4 regions of the Kitasatospora sp. NPDC004723 genome follow, and region 1 is predicted to be linked to each of the others. Evidence: riboswitches for the same ligand, from Rfam matches in the RefSeq annotation. Region 1 holds a riboswitch; each other region holds the start of a gene.
The links. Region 1 has a riboswitch for cobalamin ahead of ABZW10_RS04065 (prenyltransferase/squalene oxidase repeat-containing protein). Riboswitches for the same ligand answer to the same signal wherever they lie in the genome.
Positions count from the first base shown of each region.

Region 2: linked by a shared signal. The riboswitch ahead of ABZW10_RS24135 (HoxN/HupN/NixA family nickel/cobalt transporter) and the one ahead of ABZW10_RS04065 (prenyltransferase/squalene oxidase repeat-containing protein) in region 1 are both predicted to bind cobalamin.
Region 3: linked by a shared signal. The riboswitch ahead of ABZW10_RS14030 (ribonucleoside-diphosphate reductase subunit alpha) and the one ahead of ABZW10_RS04065 (prenyltransferase/squalene oxidase repeat-containing protein) in region 1 are both predicted to bind cobalamin.
Region 4: linked by a shared signal. The riboswitch ahead of ABZW10_RS07285 (ABC transporter substrate-binding protein) and the one ahead of ABZW10_RS04065 (prenyltransferase/squalene oxidase repeat-containing protein) in region 1 are both predicted to bind cobalamin.

Region 1 covers NZ_JBEXJT010000002.1:224,493-229,614, reverse strand. Annotated here, with positions in the region: gene ABZW10_RS04065 (prenyltransferase/squalene oxidase repeat-containing protein) at 1-2,867, opposite strand, end outside; cobalamin riboswitch at 2,972-3,111, opposite strand; cobalamin riboswitch at 3,194-3,271, shown strand; gene ABZW10_RS04060 (hypothetical protein) at 3,399-4,826, shown strand; gene ABZW10_RS04055 (flagellar hook-length control protein FliK) at 4,926-5,122, opposite strand, start outside.
Region 2 covers NZ_JBEXJT010000027.1:63,038-68,159, reverse strand. Annotated here, with positions in the region: gene ABZW10_RS24145 (hypothetical protein) at 189-452, shown strand; gene ABZW10_RS24140 (erythromycin esterase family protein) at 629-2,011, shown strand; gene ABZW10_RS24135 (HoxN/HupN/NixA family nickel/cobalt transporter) at 2,087-3,196, opposite strand; cobalamin riboswitch at 3,249-3,487, opposite strand; gene ABZW10_RS24130 (PIG-L family deacetylase) at 3,690-4,550, opposite strand; gene ABZW10_RS24125 (DUF4259 domain-containing protein) at 4,666-5,070, opposite strand.
Region 3 covers NZ_JBEXJT010000010.1:113,381-118,502, forward strand. Annotated here, with positions in the region: gene ABZW10_RS14030 (ribonucleoside-diphosphate reductase subunit alpha) at 1-2,360, opposite strand, end outside; cobalamin riboswitch at 2,542-2,683, opposite strand; gene ABZW10_RS14035 (hypothetical protein) at 3,112-3,960, shown strand; gene ABZW10_RS14040 (cellulose synthase catalytic subunit) at 4,184-5,122, shown strand, end outside.
Region 4 covers NZ_JBEXJT010000004.1:166,661-171,782, reverse strand. Annotated here, with positions in the region: gene ABZW10_RS07295 (ABC transporter ATP-binding protein) at 1-271, opposite strand, end outside; gene ABZW10_RS07290 (iron chelate uptake ABC transporter family permease subunit) at 268-1,347, opposite strand; gene ABZW10_RS07285 (ABC transporter substrate-binding protein) at 1,344-2,357, opposite strand; cobalamin riboswitch at 2,410-2,615, opposite strand; gene ABZW10_RS07280 (helix-turn-helix transcriptional regulator) at 2,739-3,857, shown strand; gene ABZW10_RS07275 (hypothetical protein) at 4,360-4,899, opposite strand; gene ABZW10_RS07270 (BTAD domain-containing putative transcriptional regulator) at 5,057-5,122, shown strand, end outside.

The sequences.
Region 1 (5,122 bases):
GTCGATCCCGCGCGGCGGCGGGCGATCAGGACCGCGCCCGCTCCGACGGCGGCCAGCAGGGCCGCGGCGGTCGCCAGACCCAGCGTCTCGGCTCCGGTGCGTGCCAGGCTTCCGGTGTCCGTCCCGGCCCGCGTGGCATCGATCGGCGCGCCGCCGCGTCCTGCGTCACCTCCGCCACCTCCGTCACCCGGGACCGGAGCACTGGTGGGCACATCCCCGGGGGTGGTGGCGGCTGCGGATGTTCCGGTCGGTGCCGGGGAGGCGGTGACCGTCGGGGAAGCCGAAGGGCTGCCGCTCGCGGTCGGGGTCGAGGTCGCCGTGGGGGTCGGAGAACCGGTCGGCGTCGCGGTGGTGGTGGAGGTCGGGGTGGGGGTAGGGGAACCGCCGAGGTCCCGGCGCAGGGTGCCGAAGGAGATCCCGGTGGCGCCTCCCACCGCCTGGGCGGAGGCCCGCACGTCCGAGCCCCGCTGGCCCTCGGAGGCGACGTTGAAGCCGCCGTCGCCGTTCTGCTGCCCGGCGAGGAAGTCGAGCGCCTTCGCGATCCGGGGGGCGTACGCGGACTGGCGCAGACTCATGCCCTGGACGGCGAGCGCGGCCGAGTTGGTGGAGTTGCCGGCCGCGCCGGGGAAGCCCCCGTCCGGCAGTTGCCGCCCCGCCAGCCAGGAGATGCCCTTGTCGACCGCCTGAGCGGCCTCGGTGCCGGGGACGAGCGCGAGCGCCATGGCCGCCATCGCGGTGCTGTCCACGTCGGAGTCGCCGGTGGCGGGGATCAGGCTCGGCCAGGAGCCGTCGGCGTGCTGGAGGCTCTTCAGGTAGGCGACCGCGGAGTCGGCGTTGGCGGAGTCGCCGGCGCGCAGTTGCGCCATGATGCCGAGCGCCTGGGAGAACACCGAGGTGGCATAGGTGTAGTTGCCGGGGCCGGCGCAGCCGGTGGCCGCGTCGGCCTTGGCGCAGACGGCCGCGGCGAGCGCGGCGATCAGGTCGTGTCCGCCGAAGGCGCGCGGGTCGCGGCCGACGGCCTCGGCGAGCAGCGCCTCCTTGGCGATGGAGCCGCCTCCGGCGAACTCGGTGCCGATCGCGGTCCAGTCGTTGACGGTGCGCTCGCCGCCGTCCTTGCCCTGCTGGTCGAGGAAGTCCACGATCCGGTGCAGGGCCGGGTCGTCCGTACCGGTGGCGGCGAGCGCGAAGGCTCCGTCGATGGTGAGGCCGAAGTCCGCGAAGTCCGGGAAGCCCTCGTAGTAGTGGCCGCCGATCAGGTTCGCCGGGGCGGTGAGGTACGTGCTGCCCTTGGTCAGGTCGGGAGTCCGGCCGGTGGGCGTGGTCGGCGCGGTGGTGGCGCCGTTCGGGTTGTGGCGGACCGTGGTCGGGTCGGTGCCGGTCAGGGCCAGAATGGCCTGTTCGGTGGAGGCCGGGTCGGACTCGGTGGTCGACTCGTCGGGGCCGAAGCCGCCGTCCTCGTTCTGCCGGACGCTCACCCATGCCTTGGCGGCCGTCTCCTTGGCCCCTTGGCCGGTGGCCCGCAGGACCTGGGCCGCAGCAGCGGTGCTCACGGTGTCCCCGGCGGCCCCGACGTAGGGGAGGTAGGAGCCGTCGGCCTGCTGGCTCGCCGCGAGCCAGTCCGATGCCTTCTGCGCGACGGCTTCGCCCCCGACCGTGCCACGGAGCGCGAGGACGGTGAGGCCGGTGGCCACCGGGTCCGACTCGCAGGAGCCCCCGGCCACGATCATCGAACCGGCGGTCCCGCCGTCGGCGCACTGGAGGACGGCGAAGCGGGCTAGTGACCGGGGAGGCGGCGTGACGCCGGCACCTCGCAGGGCGATCACGGCCCATGCCTGCGCCCAGGAGGACGCGGCGCCGTGGAAGTCCCCGGCGGCCGTGCACTTCCCGTTCTCGCCCTGCCCGGTGCACACGTGGTCGGTGAGGGCGGCGATCAGGTCGCGGCCGCCGAAGTCCCGAGGATCGCCCTCGGTGCTCTCGGCGACCAGCGCCAGCAGGGCGGCGGCCTTGGCGTCGGGCTTCCCGGCGGGTCCGTCCGGGTACAGGAAGGCGTCGGCGTGCGCCGCGAGGTAGGCGACGATCTTGCGCAGAGCCGGGTCCTGGGTGCCGGCAGCCGCCAGGGCGATCGCGGTGAGGGAGGTCCGGGGGAAGTCGGGGCCCTCGAAGGCCCAGTTGCCCATGTACTCGCCGTCGACCAGCTGCCCGGCCAGCCACGACGCCGCAGCCTTCGGATCGCCGGCGGGGGACGACGGCACGGTCGGGCTCGGGGAAGCGGTCGGGGTCGCCGTGGGCGACGGTCCGCCGTTCTTCGCACGTACGGAGTCCGGGGTGAAGGCGGGCTTCCCGCTGGTACCGCCGATGTCGGTGCCGCCGTACACCCAGGCCTCGACCTCGCCGGGCTTGGGCTTCTGGGTGGCAGCGCCGAACCGGCTGTAGGACCAGGTGTCCTGACCGGGCTCGGCGATCCAGTACGACCAATAGGCCGTCGCCTGCGGGGTGTTGGTGCAGGGCTCCTCGGCGGGTGTCGGGTACTGGGTACCGCCGTTGAAGCCTCCGTTGCCGAGCCGGCAGATGAAGGCCGGTCCGTCGTGCTCGGTACCGGCGGTGCTGAAGCCCGCGTTGTGCAGCAGGTTCATCCCGGTCGTGGGACGGGCGTCGCAGCCCCGCACGACTCCGCCGCCCCAGTGACCGAAGTCGACGGCGACGATCGCGCCGGTGGTGGCCGTGCATTCCTCGATCGGGTCGGCGGCGGCCCGGCCGGGGTGGGCCAGCAGGAGAGTGCCGCCCGCGGCAACCGCGACGGCGCCGGTGGCGAGAAGGGACGTGAGCCCTCTGAATCCGCGGCTCGTACGGCTGTTCCTGGCCCTCACTGGCGACTCCCCGATTCGGTCATCGGGTCCGCACGGCGCAGCCGACGGCTCCCCCCATGAGGAACCGCCCCGACCGCGTCGCAGTCCACGACGACGCAAGCACTTCTGTGACAAGGCCTCGGTGCAGGCATTCCGGCTCATCCGCCGCTGGGGCGGATCTACGGTTGCGGGTCAGCGCCGGAATCGGACCGGCTTCCCCTGATACCGAGGATGAAAAACCGGTTCATCAGACCACGTCTGCGGATCGGGAGTCAACGGTGCGTCATGTCGCCTTCCCCACCTCGTCGACCGTCCGACGGTGCGGTAGCGTCCGCGGTGGCCGAGCGGGGGAACCCGGTGCGAATCCGGGGCTGACGCGCAGCGGTGTGGGGTGGTGTCCTACGGCACCCCGAGCCCGAATGCCCGCCCGGCCGAGCACCACGGCGAAAGCCTGCCCACGCGATCCGGGCGGCGGCCGCTCCGGCCGTCGCGCTCCCCGGGAGCGCCGGGGTCGGGGCCGGGTCGGCGCCCGCCACCCCAAGGAGCCGTTCCGTGACCTTCCTCACGACGCCCCGCACCACCTCCTCCCGCCTCACCTCCGCCGTGACCGTGTCACTGGCGGCCGGGGCGCTGCTGTTGTCGGCCGTTCCGGCCCACGCGACCGCCACCCCCGCCCAGATAGCCACCTCGAAGAGCACCGGCGTCACCTACCTGAGGTCTCTCCAGGCCGCCGACGGCAGCTACGTCACCGGTGGCGGGCTCTCCAACGAGTGGGCCTTCAGCGCGCTGGCCGCGGCCGGCACGGCGGCGGCCGACGTGACTCCCGGCGGCGACGTCACCAAGAACGCCCGCCTCGTCTACCGCAACCAGCTCGCGGCCGCCGGCTGGCCGGGCACCTCGCCGGTCGCCACCGACTACCAGCGGGGCATCCTGAACGCCTACGCCGCCGGCATCGACCCGGCCCGCGTCGGCCCGGGCCGCAACCTGATCGCCGACGCGGTCTCGTACTGGCAGACCGCCGAACCCGGTTACTGGGGCCCGTCCGCCAACTTCAACGGCACCGTCTTCGGTCTCCTCGCCCTCGGCGGCGCCAGGACCCAGAGCGGTTCCCAGCGCGTCCCGCAGGCCCTGTTGGACGCCTCCGTCACGGCCGTGCGGGCCAACCAGCACACGGACGGTGGCTGGAACTACACCAAGGCCGCCGGTGACCCCACCGAGCTCGGTACGGGCAGCGACATCGACATGACCGGGGCCGCGATGGCTTCCCTGTGCGTCGGCGGCGTCCCCAACACCGACCCGGCGGTCGTCGCCGCCAAGAACTTCCTCAAGGGCAAGCTGCTGGCTTCCGGGGCGTTCAACGCCATGTGGGGCGTCAACACCGACTCCAACGGCTGGGCCGTCTCCGGCCTGAACGCCTGCGGCATCAACCCCCAGGGCGCCGACTTCACCAGCGGCACCGGCAAGACCCCGATCGACTTCCTGATCTCCCAGCAGTTCAAGCCCGGCGGCGGCTTCAAGTACCAGCCCACCGACACCACCCCCTCCCCCTACGCCTCCGTCGACGGCCTGCGCGCCGTCGCCGGCGCCGGCTTCACCGCCGCCCCGCCCGCACCGGCCACCGCCGGCGAGCCGACCTGGTCGGCCACCACCGCGTTCACCTCCGGCACCGCCGCCAGGCTCGCCCTGGTCGTCGACGACGGCACCGGCGCGCTCAAGGTCTGCGCCGTCACCGTCAACCCGACCGGCACCACCGCGACGCTCGGCGACGTCCTCGACGCGGCCGCCACCGCCACCCCGGGCGGTTGCGTCACCGCCGTCACCCCCGCCACCGGCGGCGGGACGATCACCGCGCTCAACGGCACCGCCAACAGCGGCTCCTCCACCTGGAAGGTCAGCCTGGACGGCGCCACCGCCACCGCCGCCACCCGGGCCACCACCGTCCACGTGGGCGACACCGTCTCGCTGCGCTTCGGCAGCTGATCCGGGACCGGCCGCGCCGGACGGCCTGACCACCCCTGGAACCGCCGGTGCCCCGGTCTCCGTCGCGGAGGACCGGGGCACCGGCTGTGCGAACGGGTGTCAGGGCGCCGTGATACCCGGCTGTGCACCCGCGCCGAAGGCCCAGCCCTCGACATCGCCGGGGGCCGGGTTGTAGCTGCCGGCGCCGAGGCTGCTGTACGACCAGGGTCCGCCGTGCTGGGCGTGCCAGTACGACCAGTACGCGCTGCCGGTGGGGTTGGTGCAGGTCGTCGGCAGGGCGTTGATGGTGCAGACGA
Region 2 (5,122 bases), on a different contig from region 1:
CACGGCCGCGGATCGGTCCACCGGGACCTGATCCCGGTCCGGAGGTCCCGGACCGCTCGTGCCATTGGTCCCGTTTCGCGCCCTTCGCACCGCTTCCGACCCCGCTGGGCGCGCCCTCGAACCGTCCCCGGCCCCCGAACAGCCCACCCCGGGGTGTCCCGGCGGCCCGGGCGGCCGATCCTCGTGCCATGGCCTCGATCGTCGTCCTCTACGAGCTGGAACCCGCCCGGGTCCTCGGCCCCGACGGGGTCGAGCCCGCCGTCGCGGCCGTGCACGCCGCCGGCTCCGACCCGGACGTGCCCGAGGACCCGCTGCCCCGCACCCTGTGCGGCCGGGACACCGGGGACATGGAGCACGCCCACTTCCGGCCCGGCCTGGGCGAACCCTGGTACCCGCCGACCCTCGCCGAGCAGCGCTGCCGCGAGTGCGAGCGGGCCCTGCGCACCCGGTAACGGACGGCGGCCCCCCGGCGGGCGGGGGGACGCCCACCGAATTCCGCCGGGGGGTTGCCCCCAGGAAGGCCGGAGGCCGTCCCCAGTGCGCCGCCGTCGCCGCCGAAGCCAGGATCGACTCACCGAAACGCCGAGGTCGACGGCGTTCAGGCCGAGTCGAGGAGTGGACCGGAACGATGACGGACAGCAAGCGGATCGGGCGGCGCGGACTGCTGGCGACGGCGGCGGTGGCGGCGGTGGCGGCAGTGGCCGTGCCGGCCCCGGTGGCGGCGGTCGCCGCCCCGGTGGGACCGGCGGCCACGGCGGAGGTGAACGCCGAGCACGCCCGCCGGGCCGAGGTCGTGCGCGCTCTGGAGAGCGTCGCCCAGCCGCTGCGCACCACGGAAGCCGGCGGCCGCACCGCCGACCTGAACGCGCTGGGCGCGATGATCGGCGACGCCAAGGTGGTCGGCCTCGGCGAGGCCACCCACGGCTCGCACGAGTTCTTCGCGATGAAGCAGCGGGTCTTCCGCTACCTGGTCGAGGAGAAGGGCTTCACCAGCTTCGCCCTGGAGACCAGCTGGACCAGCGGTCTGCAGATCGACGAGTACGTCCAGGGCGGCCCGGGAGACGCCTGGCAGCTCGTCAAGGAGGTCCTGGGCGGCAGCCCGTGGGAGCGCGAGGAGTTCGCCGACCTGATCGCCTGGATGCGGGCCCACAACCGGAGCCACCCGAAGGACCCGGTCCACTTCGTGGGTGACGACCTCGGCCTCCCGAGGCTCGGCGACCCGGCCTTCGACCGGGTCACCTCCTACGTGCGGCAGGCCAGGCCCGCCGCTCTGCCGCAGCTCGACGGGCTCTACGCCGGCCTGCGGCCCCTGGACGACCTCTTCGCCTACATCGGAAGGCCGGTCGCCGAGCGCCGGGAGAACGCCGCCACGGCCCAGCAGGCGCTCGACCTGGTCACCGCGAGCGGCACCCCCGGCGACGACGCGTACGAGTGGGCCGTGCAGCACGCCCGCAACATCGCCCAGACCTTCGCCTTCGCCACCTTCGACCTTGGCGACCCGGCCTCCGTCGCGGCCTCGGAGCAGCTGCGCGACCGGGCGATGGCCGAGAACACCGCCTGGTGGCAGCGCCGCACCGGCGGCAAGGTGCTGATGTCGGCGCACAACGGCCACGCCGGCTACCTGTCCACCGACACCTTCCTGTACCCCGAGCCGCAGGGCTCCCAGCTGCGCGACACCTACGGCCGCGACTACGTGGCCATCGGCTTCACCTTCGACAGCGGCTCCTTCCTCACCACCGACGCGGTCCTGACCGGCGGCTGGAAGTCCGTCACCGTCCCGGCGGCCACCCCGGACATGAACGAGTACACCCTCGACCGGGTCCGCTACCGGGACTACTACGTCGACCTGCGCACCGCTCCCCGGGCGGCCCGGGACTGGCTGGACGTCAGCCGGCCCACCTACGACGCCGGCACGATCTTCGTCGAGGACCCGCTGCCGCGGCTCGCGATCGGCCGGGCCTACGACGTGCTCATCCATCTGAACCAGGTCACCGAGGCGCGCAGGTTCTGATCGGGTCCGCTCCGACCGGGGCCGTGCCGGGCCCCGGTCGGGATGCGGCGCGCGCCGGCGCGGTCCGGAGGGGCGTCAGCCGGTCTTCTCCACCCGGGCGCTCCAGCGCTGCTCGACGTTGCCGAGCCGCCAGTAGCCGAGGGCGCAGGCCCAGACGACGACGAACAGGCCGACGATGACGTAGCCGACGTTGTCGAGACTGATGTCGGCGATCCAGGTGGTGACGGGGTCGGTGAGGTCGAGCTTCTCGTGCAGCACGCCGACGAGCTCGATGGTGCCGATCAGGAAGGCGACGGCGATCGACAGGCCGGTGATCGTGAGGTTGTAGTAGACCTTGCGGACCGGGTTGGAGAACGCCCAGTGGTAGGCGAAGTTCATGAAGGTGCCGTCGAGGGTGTCGAACAGGCTCATGCCGCAGGCGAAGAGCAGCGGCAGGCAGAGGATCGCGTACCAGGGCAGCCCCGAGGCGGCGCCGGAGCCGGCCATCACCATCAGGGTGACCTCGGTGGCGGTGTCGAAGCCGAGGCCGAAGAGCACACCGAGCGGGTACATCTGGCCGGGGCGGGTGATGGACTTGGTGAGGCGGCCGAGGAAGCGGTTCATGAAGCCGCGCTCGTCGAGGTGCTTCTCCAGCTGGCGCTCGTCGAACTGCCCGGCCCGCATGGCCTTGTAGACCTTGTGGATCCCGCCCAGGGCGAACAGGTTGAGGGCGGCGATCAGGTACAGGAAGGTGCCGGAGACACCGGTGCCGATGACGCCCAGGACGCCGCGGACGGTGGACTGGTCGTCGACCAGGGTGCCGGCGAACTGGGCACCGCCGGCGACCAGGGCGGCCATCGCCAGGACGATGCTGGAGTGCCCGAGCGCGAACCAGAAGCCGACCGAGATCGGGCGCTGGCCGTCGGCCATCAGCTTGCGGGTGGTGTTGTCGATGGCGGCGATGTGGTCGGCGTCGAAGGCGTGCCGCATGCCGAGGGTGTAGGCGGTGATGCCCAGGCCGACGCCGAACACCTGGGTGCCGACCTCGTACTTCTCCGGGGCGACCAGCAGGAACAGCGTGCCGAAGGCGACGACGTGCATGGCGGCGATGACGGCCAGCAGGCCGCCGGTGCGGACGGTGTCCCCGCGCTGCCAGCGCGGGGCCCTGGGCAGGGTCGATGACGACGTGTCGTCGGTGAGGGTCATGACGGGCGGCCTCTCCAGCTCCTCGATGGGGGCACCCCCGGGCGGGGCCGGGGGGTACTGCGCGCGCCGTGGCCGGTCTCCTGGCTTCGGGTGTACCGCCGCACCCGCGTCCGGGCAGGGCGGAGCGCACCCCTGACTCGTCTTCCCGTGTGCCGTACGGCACCGGTGACTGCCCGCGTCGGTCGCGGGCACGTCGGGGGTACTTCCCTTCACAGTGGCGAGGGCCGCGCCGGATTGGGCCCTGACGGGCCGCCACCGGTCTTCCCGAGCACCACGGCGGGGAACACCGTAGGGGCTGGGCCCTCCTGCCGACAAGGCTGTGCAGTTGCGTGCCCGTCGCAACAGGGCGGGTCCGCACGGTCGAGGGGGTGGTTCTGACCTGGAGCGATCCTTCCTCCGGCCGGTCCCCGTCGATGACCGATGAGCCGTCGCCCGGCCGGGCGACGGCTCATCCCGGTCGGCGGCGCGGGGCGCGCCGCCGGGTGGGGGCTGCTCAGCGCAGGCCGGCGAAGAGGTCGTTCTCGGGGAGCTCCGCGCCGGTGGTGTCGTGGACCCGGACGAAGGTCTCCACGCCCATCAGCTGGGTGAACTTCTCCTTGCCCATCTTCAGGAAGAAGATGTTCTCGCCCTGGCTGGCGTGCGCGGCCAGCGCGTCGAACTTCTGGCCGCCGAACGCGGTGGTGTCCACCCAGGTGGTGATCTCCTCGTCGGGGAGGCCGATCTCGGGCATCTCCGACTCCCCGGAGCCCGACTCCTCGGAACCCGGCTCCTCGGAACCCGGCTCCTCCCAGTCCGCGCCGAGCTCGCGCATGACCTCCCCGAACCGCGCCATCATCGAGCGGGGGGCCGTCGTCCAGTACACCTTCGGCGTCGTGCCGGCCAGCTCCAGCGCCCGCGACGTGATGCGGTTGGCCTGGATGTGGTCGGGGTGGCCGTAGAAGCCGTTCTCGTCGTAGGTCAGGACGACGTCGGGCCGGTAGCGCCGCATCAGTTCGGCGAGGCGGGCGGCCGCCTCGTCCACCGGCGTGGTCCAGAACGAGCCGGGCGCGTCGTTGGCGGTCCAGCCCATCATCCCGGAGTCCGCGTAGTCGAGCATTTCGAGGTGGTCGACCTTGAGGACCTCGCAGCTGGCCTCCAGCTCCTGACGGCGCATCGCGGCGACGGCCGCCGGGTCGTGTCCGGCCTCGCCGGGCTTGACTCCTCCCGGGCCGTCTCCGCAGGCGCCGTCGGTACAGGTGACGAGCACCGTCCGGATGCCCTCGGCCGCGTAGCGGGCGAGCACACCGCCCGTGCCGGTGGCCTCGTCGTCGGGGTGGGCGTGCACGGCCATCAGGGTCAGGGGCCGGTCGGTCATGGGGGCTCATCCTTAGGTCTGCCGAGTGTTCGGCCTCGGTCTGCGGCACGGGGCCGACAGAGCGCGGTCCGCCGTGTTTCTGATCGACTGTTGGGAACGAGGGAGCCGCGGTCCCCTATTCCGGGGAGCCGGGCCCGCTCGGATCGGCCGCCGCGTTCCGGGCGATGGCCTCGGCCAACTGGTCGAACGTGCGGTTCAGTACCGACCGGCGTGCCTCCTTGAACCCCGGGGAGGGCTCCAGGCCGTCGATGCTCCGCTCCCAGACGGCCATGAACGTCGTCTTCCACTGCATGATCACGCGGGCCTCCGGCAGGTCGCCGGCGCCGTGGCCGGCCCGGGCGAGGGAGAGCAGCAGCTCCAGGTTGCACGGCACGGCGACGCCCCAGTACTCGTCGGGTTCGAGCTCGACGGGGTCGCCCGCCATCGCCTGGGCGACCTCGTCGACGAGCCGGTCGATGACGAGCGACAGGTGGTCCAGGGCCGTGTCGCTCTCGAAGTTCCCGCTGCCCCACGTGCCCACAAGGTCTCCTTCGAAGGGTCCCGCTGTCCGTCCCGGTGTCTGTCCCGCTCAT
Region 3 (5,122 bases), on a different contig from region 1:
TCCGGGGTGAGGGTCGGCGTGCTCGCCGGGATCGTGTCGGCCGGAACGGGCGCGGCGGCGCGGGCGGTGCCCGAGGCGGCCTGGGCGATCCGGGTGGCCGGGCGCGAACGCAGGTAGTAGGTGGTCTTCAGACCGACCTTCCAGGCGTAGGCGTACATCGAGCTGAGCTTGCCGATGGTCGGCGCGGCCATGAACAGGTTCAGCGACTGGCTCTGGTCGATGTACGGCATGCGGGCCGCGGCCAGGTCGATCAGCGCGCGCTGCGGCAGCTCCCAGGCGGTGCGGTAGAGCGAGCGGACCTCGGCGGGCAGCCAGCCGAGCTCCTGCACCGAGCCGTTGGCGTCGCGCAGCGCGTCGCGGGTCTGCTGGTCCCAGACGCCCAGCTCCTTGAGGTCGCGCACCAGGTAGGGGTTGACCTGGAGGAACTCGCCGCTCAGGGTCTCGCGCTTGAACAGGTTGGACACCTGCGGCTCGATGCACTCGTACACGCCGGCGATGGACGCGATGGTCGCGGTCGGCGCGATGGCGAGCAGCAGCGAGTTGCGCAGGCCGGTCCCGGCGATCCGGGTGCGCAGCGCGGCCCAGCGGTCGGCCCACTCGGGCGCGGCGCTCGGGAAGTGGTCGATGTGCAGCTCGCCGCGGGCGGCGCGGGTCTCGCCGTAGGCCTCGTGGCGGCCCAGCTGCTCGGCCAGGTCGGCGGAGCGCTCGTACGCGGTGAGCATGATGCGCTCGGCGATGAGCGTGGACAGCCGCGCGGCCTCGGCGGAGTCGAAGTCGATCCGCAGCTTGAAGAAGACGTCCTGCAGGCCCATCACGCCGAGGCCCACCGGGCGCCAGCGGGAGTTGGAGGCGCCGGCCTCGGGGGTCGGGTAGAAGTTGATGTCCACCACGCGGTCGAGGAAGGTGACGGCGGTGCGGACGGTGGCGTCCAGGCGGTCCCAGTCCAGCGCGTTCAGCAGGTCGTCGGCCGACGCGCCCTCGGCGACGTGGGCGCCGAGGTTGACCGAGCCGAGGTTGCAGACGGCGGTCTCGGAGTCGTCGGTGACCTCCAGGATCTCGGTGCAGAGGTTGGAGCTGTGCACCGTGCGGCCCGGCAGCGCGGTCTGGTTGGCGGCGCGGTTGGAGGCGTCCTTGAAGGTCATCCAGCCGTTGCCGGTCTGCGCCAGGGTGCGCATCATCCGGGCGTAGAGGGTCTGCGCGGGGATGGTGCGCACGGCCTTGCCGGCCAGCTCGGCCTTGCGGTAGGCCTCGTCGAACTCCTCGCCCCACAGGTCGACCAGCTCGGGGACGTCGGCGGGGGAGAACAGCGACCAGTCGGCGTTGGCGTTGACCCGGCGCATGAACTCGTCCGGGATCCAGTGCGCCAGGTTGAGGTTGTGGGTGCGGCGCGCCTCCTCACCGGTGTTGTCGCGCAGCTCCAGGAACTCCTCGATGTCCGCGTGCCAGGTCTCCAGGTAGACGCAGGCCGCGCCCTTGCGGCGGCCGCCCTGGTTGACGGCGGCGACCGAGGAGTCCAGGGTGCGCAGGAAGGGCACGATGCCGTTGGACTTGCCGTTGGTGCCGCGGATCAGCGAGCCGCGGGAGCGGATCCGGGAGTAGGACAGGCCGATGCCGCCGGCGTGCTTGGACAGCCGGGCGATCTGCGCGTAGCGCGAGTAGATCGAGTCCAGGTTGTCCAGCGGGGAGTCCAGCAGGTAGCAGCTGGACATCTGCGGGTGCCGGGTGCCGGAGTTGAAGAGGGTCGGCGAGGAGGTCAGGTACTCCAGCCGGCTCATCAGGCGGTAGAGCTCGGCGACCTCGGCGACCGACTGCTCGCTGTCGCCGACCGCCAGGCCACAGGCGACGCGGAGCAGGAAGTACTGCGGGGTCTCGACGACCTTGCGGGTGATCGGGTGGCGCAGCAGGTAGCGGGACTGCACGGTGCGCAGGCCGAAGTACTCGAAGCGGTCGTCGCCCCGGGGGTCGACCAGGGCGTCCAGGGCGGCGGTGTGCTTGGCGACGAAGTCGGCGGTGGTGTCGCCGATCAGGCCCTCGGCGTGGCCGACCGCGATCGAGGTGGAGAACGAGACCACGCCCTGGCTCGCCGCCTCGTCCACGATCTCCAGCGCGAGCAGCCGGGCCGCGAGCTTGGAGTACTGGGGGTCCTCGGCGATCATCGACGCGGCGGCGTCGACGGCCAGCCCGCGCAGCTCGGCGAAGTCCGATCCGGCGTGGCGGCCGCGCAGCGCGGCGGCGGCGACATGGCCGGGGTCGACCTGGGGGAGGTCGGTGCTGCGGTCGGTCAGGAGGCGCAGGAGCGCACCGCCGGGGTCGGAGACCGTCGGGTCGGCGGGGGCGGAGCTGGAACCCTGGGCGGGCAGGGTGGCTGAGGCAGCGGTGGTCAAGGCGCTCTCTCCTGGCGGCGGTCGGCGGCGGTGCATCGGGTACCGGGCCGTTCGGGGCAGGGGAACTCGCCACACGGGCCCGAAGGCGCCGCGCGTGCCGTCCCCGGCCCGCCCGCGAGGCCCGGAAGGTGGTGCTGGTGCCATGGCCCCTGCGGGGAGGCTTCGGCACGCCGTCGGCAGGTACTCGGACTCGCGGCGTGCCTGGGGAGGCGGCCGCACACCGCTGCGGGGCAGTCCCGGATTCGCACCGGGTTCCCCTGCGTCGACAGCAGGGACGAGCATACATCTAGTGGTGCTCGCTCGATGCGACACCACATCTTGTGCAGCGTGGCGTGTTGCTCCCATGACCGGTGGTACCGGGACGGTCCCGTGGGCGCCTGCGCGGGGCCGTGTTCTGAAACGGATTGGTCACCGATCGGCCTCTCGTCCGGTGCATGCCCTACGATCTCGGCACATGAGCGAGGGAACGGGCGCTCCGGGGGACTGGGCCGGTAGGGCCGTGCCGCCGGAGCAGGGTCAGCAGCCTGGTGCGCCGGGGCAGGTGCCGCAGCATGGGCAGCCGCCGGTGGCGCCGCCCGGTGGTTTCGGGCCGCCCCCGACGCCGTACGCGCAGCCGGGAGGGGTGCCGCCGCAGGCTCCTCCGCCGGCGGTGCCGCACCTGCCGTCCGGCACGGTGCCGTACCCGCAGCCGGGGCCGGTGCCCGCGCCCCAGCCAGGGCCGCCGCCCGTGTCGCAGCCGCCGCAGCCGCAGCCGGTGGCCGGTGGGCCGACCCCGTTCGCCCCGCAGTGGCCCCAGCAGGGGGCCCAGCCGCCCGCGCCCGCGCCGTCCGCGACCGAGCCGGACTGGAACGCGATGGCGGACCGGCACGCCTCCGAGTCCCGCCGCCGCAAGCGGCGGTGGATCGGCGCCGTGGTGGCGGCCGCCGTCCTGGTCGGCGGGGTCGTCGGGGCCGCGGTGTGGATCAACGGCCGCGACAAGGGCGTCGACCCCAAGCCGATCGTGAGCGCGTCCACCACGGCCGGCAGCCCGTCCGCCACGGCCACCCCCACCGAGCAGGCGCTGGCGGTGATCTCCGACGCCGCCACCGACAGGCTGCCGGTCGACGCCGCGACGCTGTTCCCGGACCAGACCCGGACCGTCGACGGCAAGGTGTGGACCCGCCAGGTGACCGGCGCGACCGCCCCCTGCTCCAAGGCGACCACCGGCGGGCTCGGCCTCGCGCTCGGCGACGACACCTGCCGCTCGCTGGTCCGCGCGACGTACGTGAACGGCGAGAGCGCCGTCACGGTCGGCGTCGCGGTCTTCGACAACAAGGCGGGCGCGGACCGGGCGCTCGGCCGGCACGCGGGCCTGATCCAGGGCCTGTCCGGCACCGGGGTCGCGATGTTCTGCGTGACCGACAAGTCGGGCTGCGCCGAGACGCACGCGGCGATCGGCCGCTTCGGCTACTTCACGGTGGCCGGCTCGCTGAAGCAGGGCGAGGACCAGAGCGACCAGCTCGCGGCGGCCGCCGCCGTCTCGCTGGCGGGGCGTACGAAGGACGTGCTGCTGGCCCGGGGTTCGCGCGCGGGCTGACCGTCGGTCAGGGGGCGGCGGCCCAGGGGTGGTCGGTCGGGGGACGGCCGAGGCGGTCGGATAGGATGACCGCCCTCGGGGGAGGGATGTGGCCCCCCGTGGCCGCCCGGACGGGGAATCAGCGAGCAGGAGGTACCGCGCGGTGAGCGCTGCCGCCAATGCGACCACCAGACGGCGCAGAGCGGCGGGCCGCAGGCGCGGAACGGGCGAGCCCGTTCCGGACATGCTGCTGCCGGCGCCGCCCACTTCGCAGGAGAAGTACAGCTACACCATCCGCCACCAGTGGGTGCTGACCCTCTGTTCGATGGTGAGCTTCGGCTGCCTGGTGCTCAGTCAGGCCGAGCTGTACCTGTTGGGGTCGTGGTTCTGGCTCTGTGTGCCGTTCCTGCTCTTCACGGTCGTCTACTACGTGGTGTCGCTGCGCGTGAACAGCTTCACGCCCAACTTCGACATCAGGGAGCACCGCCGGCTGGTGCGGCAGTGGGACCCCGCCGAGTACCCGACGGTGGACGTCTTCCTGCCGGTCTGCGGCGAGCCGATCGAGGTGCTGCACAACACCTGGACGTACGTGCGCAAGCTGGCCGAGCACTACCCGGGCCTGGTCATGCCGTACGTGCTGGACGACGCGGCGAGCCCGGAGGTCGAGGCGATGGCCGCCGACTTCGGGTTCCGGTACGGGGTGCGGGAGAACCGCGGCTGGTTCAAGAAGGCCGGCAACCTGCACTACGGGTTCGGCCGCTCGGACGGCGAGTTCATCCTCATCCTGGACGCCGACTTCGCGCCCCGGCACGACCTCCTGCACGAGGTGCTGCCGTACCTGCGGCGGGACCCGAAGCTGGGCATCGTCCAGTCGCCGCAGTTCTTCCGGGTGCTGGACTCGCAGAACTGGATCGAGCGCGGGGCCGGCGCCATCCAGGAGCTGTTCTACCGCTCGGTCCAGGTCGCCCGGCAGCGCAACGACGGCGCGATCTGCGTCGGCAGCTGCGCCGTCTACCGGCGGGCCGCGCTGGTGGAGAACGGCGGCACCACGCTGATCGCCCACTCCGAGGACGTGCACACCGGCTTCGACCTGCGGGCCCTCGGCTGGGACCTGCAGTACATCCCGGTGGCCCTGTCCACCGGCGTCTGCCCGGACAACGCCGCGGCGTTCCAGAACCAGCAG
Region 4 (5,122 bases), on a different contig from region 1:
CCGCCTGCTGCTCCATGAAGGCCACCTGGCGTGCTCGCCGGCGGGCCGTGAGCGCGTGGAGGTCCTCGCCGTCCAGGAGGACCCGTCCCGCGCTCGGCCGGGTCAGTCCGGAGACCGCGCGCAGCAAGGTGGTCTTCCCGGCGCCGTTGGGTCCGAGCAGACCGGTGACCCGGCCGGGGGCGAACGCGAGCGAGACCTCGTCGAGCAGCGTGGCTCCGCCGATGCGCACACGAAGTCCCTCCGCGCGCAGCCCGGCGGGCGTCGCCGTCACTGACCGCTCCCGTCGGCCCGCCCCTGGCGCCACAGCAGCCAGGCGAAGAAGGGCGCTCCGAGCCCGGCCGTGATGACGCCGACGGGGATCTCCCGGTCGGGGAGGACCGAGCGCGCCACGATGTCGCTGCCCACCAGGAGGGAAGCGCCCACCAGCGCCGACACGGGCAGCAGGAGGGCGTGGCGCGGGCCGCAGACGAGCCGGACCACGTGCGGTACGACCAGGCCGAGGAAGCCGATGACGCCGGTGCTGGCGACCAGGCACGCGGTCACCAGCGCGGCGGTGGCGACGAGGAGCCAGCGGGTGCGCTCGACGTGGACGCCGAGGGAGCGGGCGGCGGTCTCGCCGAAGGCGAAGGCGTCCAGGTCGCGGGCCGAGGAGGCCAGGACCGTGACACCCGCCAGCGCGACCGCGGTCAGGAAGACGGCGGTGGGCCACCGCACGCCGGCGACCGAGCCCAGCGTCCACTCCATGACACCGCGCGCCGCGTTGCGGTCCCCGAGGACCAGCACGACGAACGAGGTGTAGGCCCCGCACATCTGTCCCACGGCGATGCCGGCGAGCACGGTCCGGGTGGTCGGCAGCGACCGGGTGCGCGCGCCGGCCAGTGCCAGCACGACGACGGCGGCGATCAGGGCACCGGCGAAGGCCGCCGTCGCCACCGCGCCGGTGCCCACGGCGCCGGACACGCCGACGCCGAGCACGATCACGGTGACCGCGCCGGCGGCGGCTCCGTCCGAGATCCCGAGCAGGAAGGGATCGGCCAGGTCGTTGCCGGTCAGCGTCTGCAACACCGCGCCGCAGACCGCGAGGCCGGCGCCGGTGGCGGCCGCTCCCAGGACCCGGGGCAGCCGCAGCTGCCAGACGATCTGGTCGTCGAGCAGCGTCACCTGCGGGTCGCCCAGCCCGAGACGGCGCACCACGACATCGATCACCGTCCGGACCGGCTCGTGGTGCGAGCCCACGGCCAGGCCGAGGAGCACGGTGGTCAGCAGCAGGGCCGCGGCGACGGCCAGGGCCGCCGCCGCGCGGCCCGGACCGGCGGACCGTACGGCGCTGCGGGCTGCGGTGGTCATGAACCCGGGCGCAGCTCGGCCAGCCCCTCGGACACCCGGGCGGCGCCGTCGGCGAGCCGCACGCCGGGGGTCGACTCCGAGAACGGCACCACCACGAAGGCCTTGCGCTGCACGGCGGTGAGCCTGCTCAGCACCGGGTCGTTCTCCAGGTAGTCGATCTTGGACTGGGCCGTGTCCGAGTCGGCGTCCGCGAGCACGATGGCGTCCGGGTCCGCGGCGACGACCTTCTCCCAGCTCACGTTCTGCCAGCTGCCGGGCAGGTCGCCGAAGACGTTGCGGGCGCCCACGGCGTCGAGCACGAGCTGAGGTCCGCCGTGGCCGGCGCCGACGTAGGGCGTCTTGGTGTCGGAGTCGAACCAGAGGATCTTCAGGTCCTTGCCCGCGGCCGCCGCCGTGAACCGGGCCAGCTGCTGCTCCTGCTGGCGCTGGATCTCGGTGGCCCGCTCCGCGACGCCGAAGACCTTGGCGACGTCGTTCAGTTCGCCCCACATCGCCTGCCAGGTCGTCGGCGGCACCTGGCTCTTGTCCGAGCAGCCGAACGGGGACAGGTACGACGGGATGCCCTGGCCGCGCAGCTCCTCCCGGGTGCCCGCGACCTTGTCGGTGAACGCGCTGGAGTAGGAGGCGTACAGGAAGCCGGGACGGGCCGCGAGGAGCTTCTCCTTGGTCGGATAGCCCTTGGAGAGCACCGGAACGGAGTCGTAGGCCGCCTTCCACTTCTCCGGGACGGCGTCGTCGAGGTAGGCGGTGCCGGCCATGCGGGACTGCAGGCCGAGGGCCAGGGCCACCTCGGTGGCACCCTGGTTGAGCGTCACCAGCCGGTCGGGCGGAGCGCCGACCGTCACGGTGGTCCCGCAGTTGTCCACGCTGACCGGCTCGGCACTTCCGGTCGTCGCACTGGACGCGACGGGCGCGGGGGCGCCCGCGCAGGCGCTGAGCACGCCGGTGAACAGGACGGCCGCGACCGTCCGGCCGACACGCGTCGGGCCTGCGGGGCGTGCGGAACGCATGGATCGGAACGGGCGCGGCAGAGCGCTGGGCACGTGTTCTCCAAAACCCTCGTGGAACATGTCGCGCCGTGGCCGGTCTCCTGGCTTCCGCATCGACACACCGCAGCCGACCTTCCCGGGCGGCTCTTCCAGCCCGCCCAGTGGTCCTGACCGCTGGCAGAGCCGGTCAGCGAGGGCCGCGGTACTCCGCGGCAACAGTGGCGAGGGCCGCACCGGACTCAGACCGGTTTCCCGAACACCATGGCGATTGCAAGGTATCAGGCGTGGTCAGGTCGGTGCCGGCCGGCACCTGGCGCGACTGCCGCACTTCCTCGGTCGGTGGCGACCGGCGACGTCCCAGGACTGTGGGGAGTACGCCAACTTCGGCCCTATGGTAAAGAGATGACCTCATTCCGCGACAGGGAACGCCGCATGATGGGAGAGATCGACGATCTGGCGGCGGCGAAGCTTCCGCTCGAACAGTTCTTCCGGCAGCTCCTCACCGTCCTCGGGCCCGCTCTCGGATCCGAAGCGGGCTGCCTGCACGGGGCCGATCCGGTCACCGGCTTCCTGACCTCCACCGTTGCCGAGGGCCTGCAGCCGACCGCCTTCGAGCACGCCATCCGGTTGGAGATGTGGTCCGACGACACCACCCGGTTCGTCGACATCCGGGCCGCCGGCCGCGTCGTGGAGACCGTCCACCGCGCCACCGGTGGCCGCCCCGAACGCAGCGTGCGCTACCGGGAGCTGCTCGCCGAGTTCGGACTGGGCGACGAGCTGCGGATGAACTTCGACGTCGGCGGCGGGCGGTGGGGAGCCGCCGCCTTGATGCGCGAGGCCGGTTCGGCGCCCTTCGGCGCGCGCGAGCAGAGACTGGCCGAACGGGCCGCCCGGGCGGTGGCCGCCGCCCTTCGCGACTATGCGCTGCCCGCCGCGGGCGGCCCTGACGGACAGGACGTCCGAGCGGACCCGCAGGACGGACCGTACTGGCTCGGGGTCGCCGTCATCGGCCCCACCGGTCAGCTCACCTCCGCGGACTCCGGGGCCCGGCAGCTGTTCGAGGAACTCTCCGAGCCGCAGTACCGCCCCGCCGGAGTACCGACCGCGCTGGTCTACCTCTCGGAGCGGGCCCGCACCCACGTGCCCTCCGCGAACGCGGGCGCCCACGCCTGGGCCCGGCTGCGCCGTCCCAGCGGCCAGTGGCTCGCCGTCCGCGCCTCGCTGCTCGACCAGAGCCCGCGGGGCAGCGTCGCCCTGGTCGCCCAGCCCGCGAGCCCGGTCGACGTCATCCCGCTGTCCCTGCTGGCACACCGGTTCTCCCCCCGCGAGCAGGAGGTGGTGCTCCAGGCAGTACGGGGCCTGAGCACCAGGGACATAGCCCACCGGCTCTTCCTGAGCCCGGCCACCGTCCAGGACCACCTGAAGTCGGCCTTCACCAAGACCGGCGTCCGCAGCCGCCGCGAACTCGTCGCGCTCCTCGCGGCCCCGTACACCGCCGGACTCGGCCGTCCCCCGGCCTGACGCCCCCACCCGGCCGGTCCCGCCCCGGAACCCGGCACGCGCCCGGACAGCACGCGGGCCCCAGGTCACTGACCTGGGGCTTGGTCGTTGAGCGGTCCGCAGCAGGTCGTCCTCCTACCACAGGGAAGAGGCGTCGCGCCCCCTGCAAACCTGGGATGTCACCGGTCGCCGCCGGATGGGAGGGTCTGTCCCGGCGCCGCCCCTGCGACGGGGTCCGCCCCGCACCCATGACACCTTCCCGGCAGAGGAGTTCCTGCCCCGTGCCACGCGCCCCTCACCCCGGAGTCCCCGCCGGCCGACGAGACCCCCGCCCTGCCTCCCGTACCGCCGAGGAACCCCGAACGCCGGACGGCCCGGCCACCCGAGGGTGACCGGGCCGCTCGTACGGGAGCCCTCACGCCGTGCCCCGAGGGCTCCGGGCCGGCACCGGCACCGGCACCGTAGGCGGTACCGCCGGGCGGACTGCCCACCGCCCCGCCCGGCCGTCACCACCGCGCCGCCGTCAGTTCCAGGGGTTGGCCTGCTGGTCGTTGATGGCGGTCCAGAAGCGGGCGTTGGGGCTGATGTTGCCGTACGCCCAGAAGCTCCACCCGCCGACGTACTCCAGGTTCGGGCCGTAGCGGCCGTCGTGGAACTCGGCCTGGCGCCAGCCGATGCCGAAGGACGCCTGGCAGACGCTGTTCGCGGCGGCCTGGCTGTTCAGTCGCGAGCCCTTCACCGGCTGGCTGAGCGCGACGGTGCCGCCGGACCAGCCGCTGTAGAAGCCGATGCTGATGCCGTCCGGCGCCGGGCTGTCGTCCACGTTGATGCAGAGGACCGGCAGCGAGACGGACGGCAGGGTGTCGCCGTTGTACGGGTCGCTCGGCGTCGAGTGCTGGGGGCCGCCGACCTGGACGGTCCCGTCCGGGCCCGTCGCGAGCACCTGCCAGGTCATCCCCTTGTGGGTGGCCGGTCCGGCGGCCTGCGCGGTGCTCGCCGAGAGGGGTACGAGGGCCAGGCCGAGTGCGACGGCCAGGGCCGCGGCCTGCTTCATGCGCTTCATCCAACTGCTCCTTGAGTGTGGGGGAGCCGGCCCAGCGGGGCCGGTGGGAGAAGACTCCCAACCGGATGCACAAAGTCGACACGAGTCCGTCATGAAATGGTCACAAGCCTCGAAGGTGCCCGGGCGCCTCGACGTCGGCCAACCACGGGAGGGACACATGGAGTTCAAGATCCTGGGGCCACTGGAAGTGTGGGCCGACGACGGTCGGCGGACCCGGACGGAG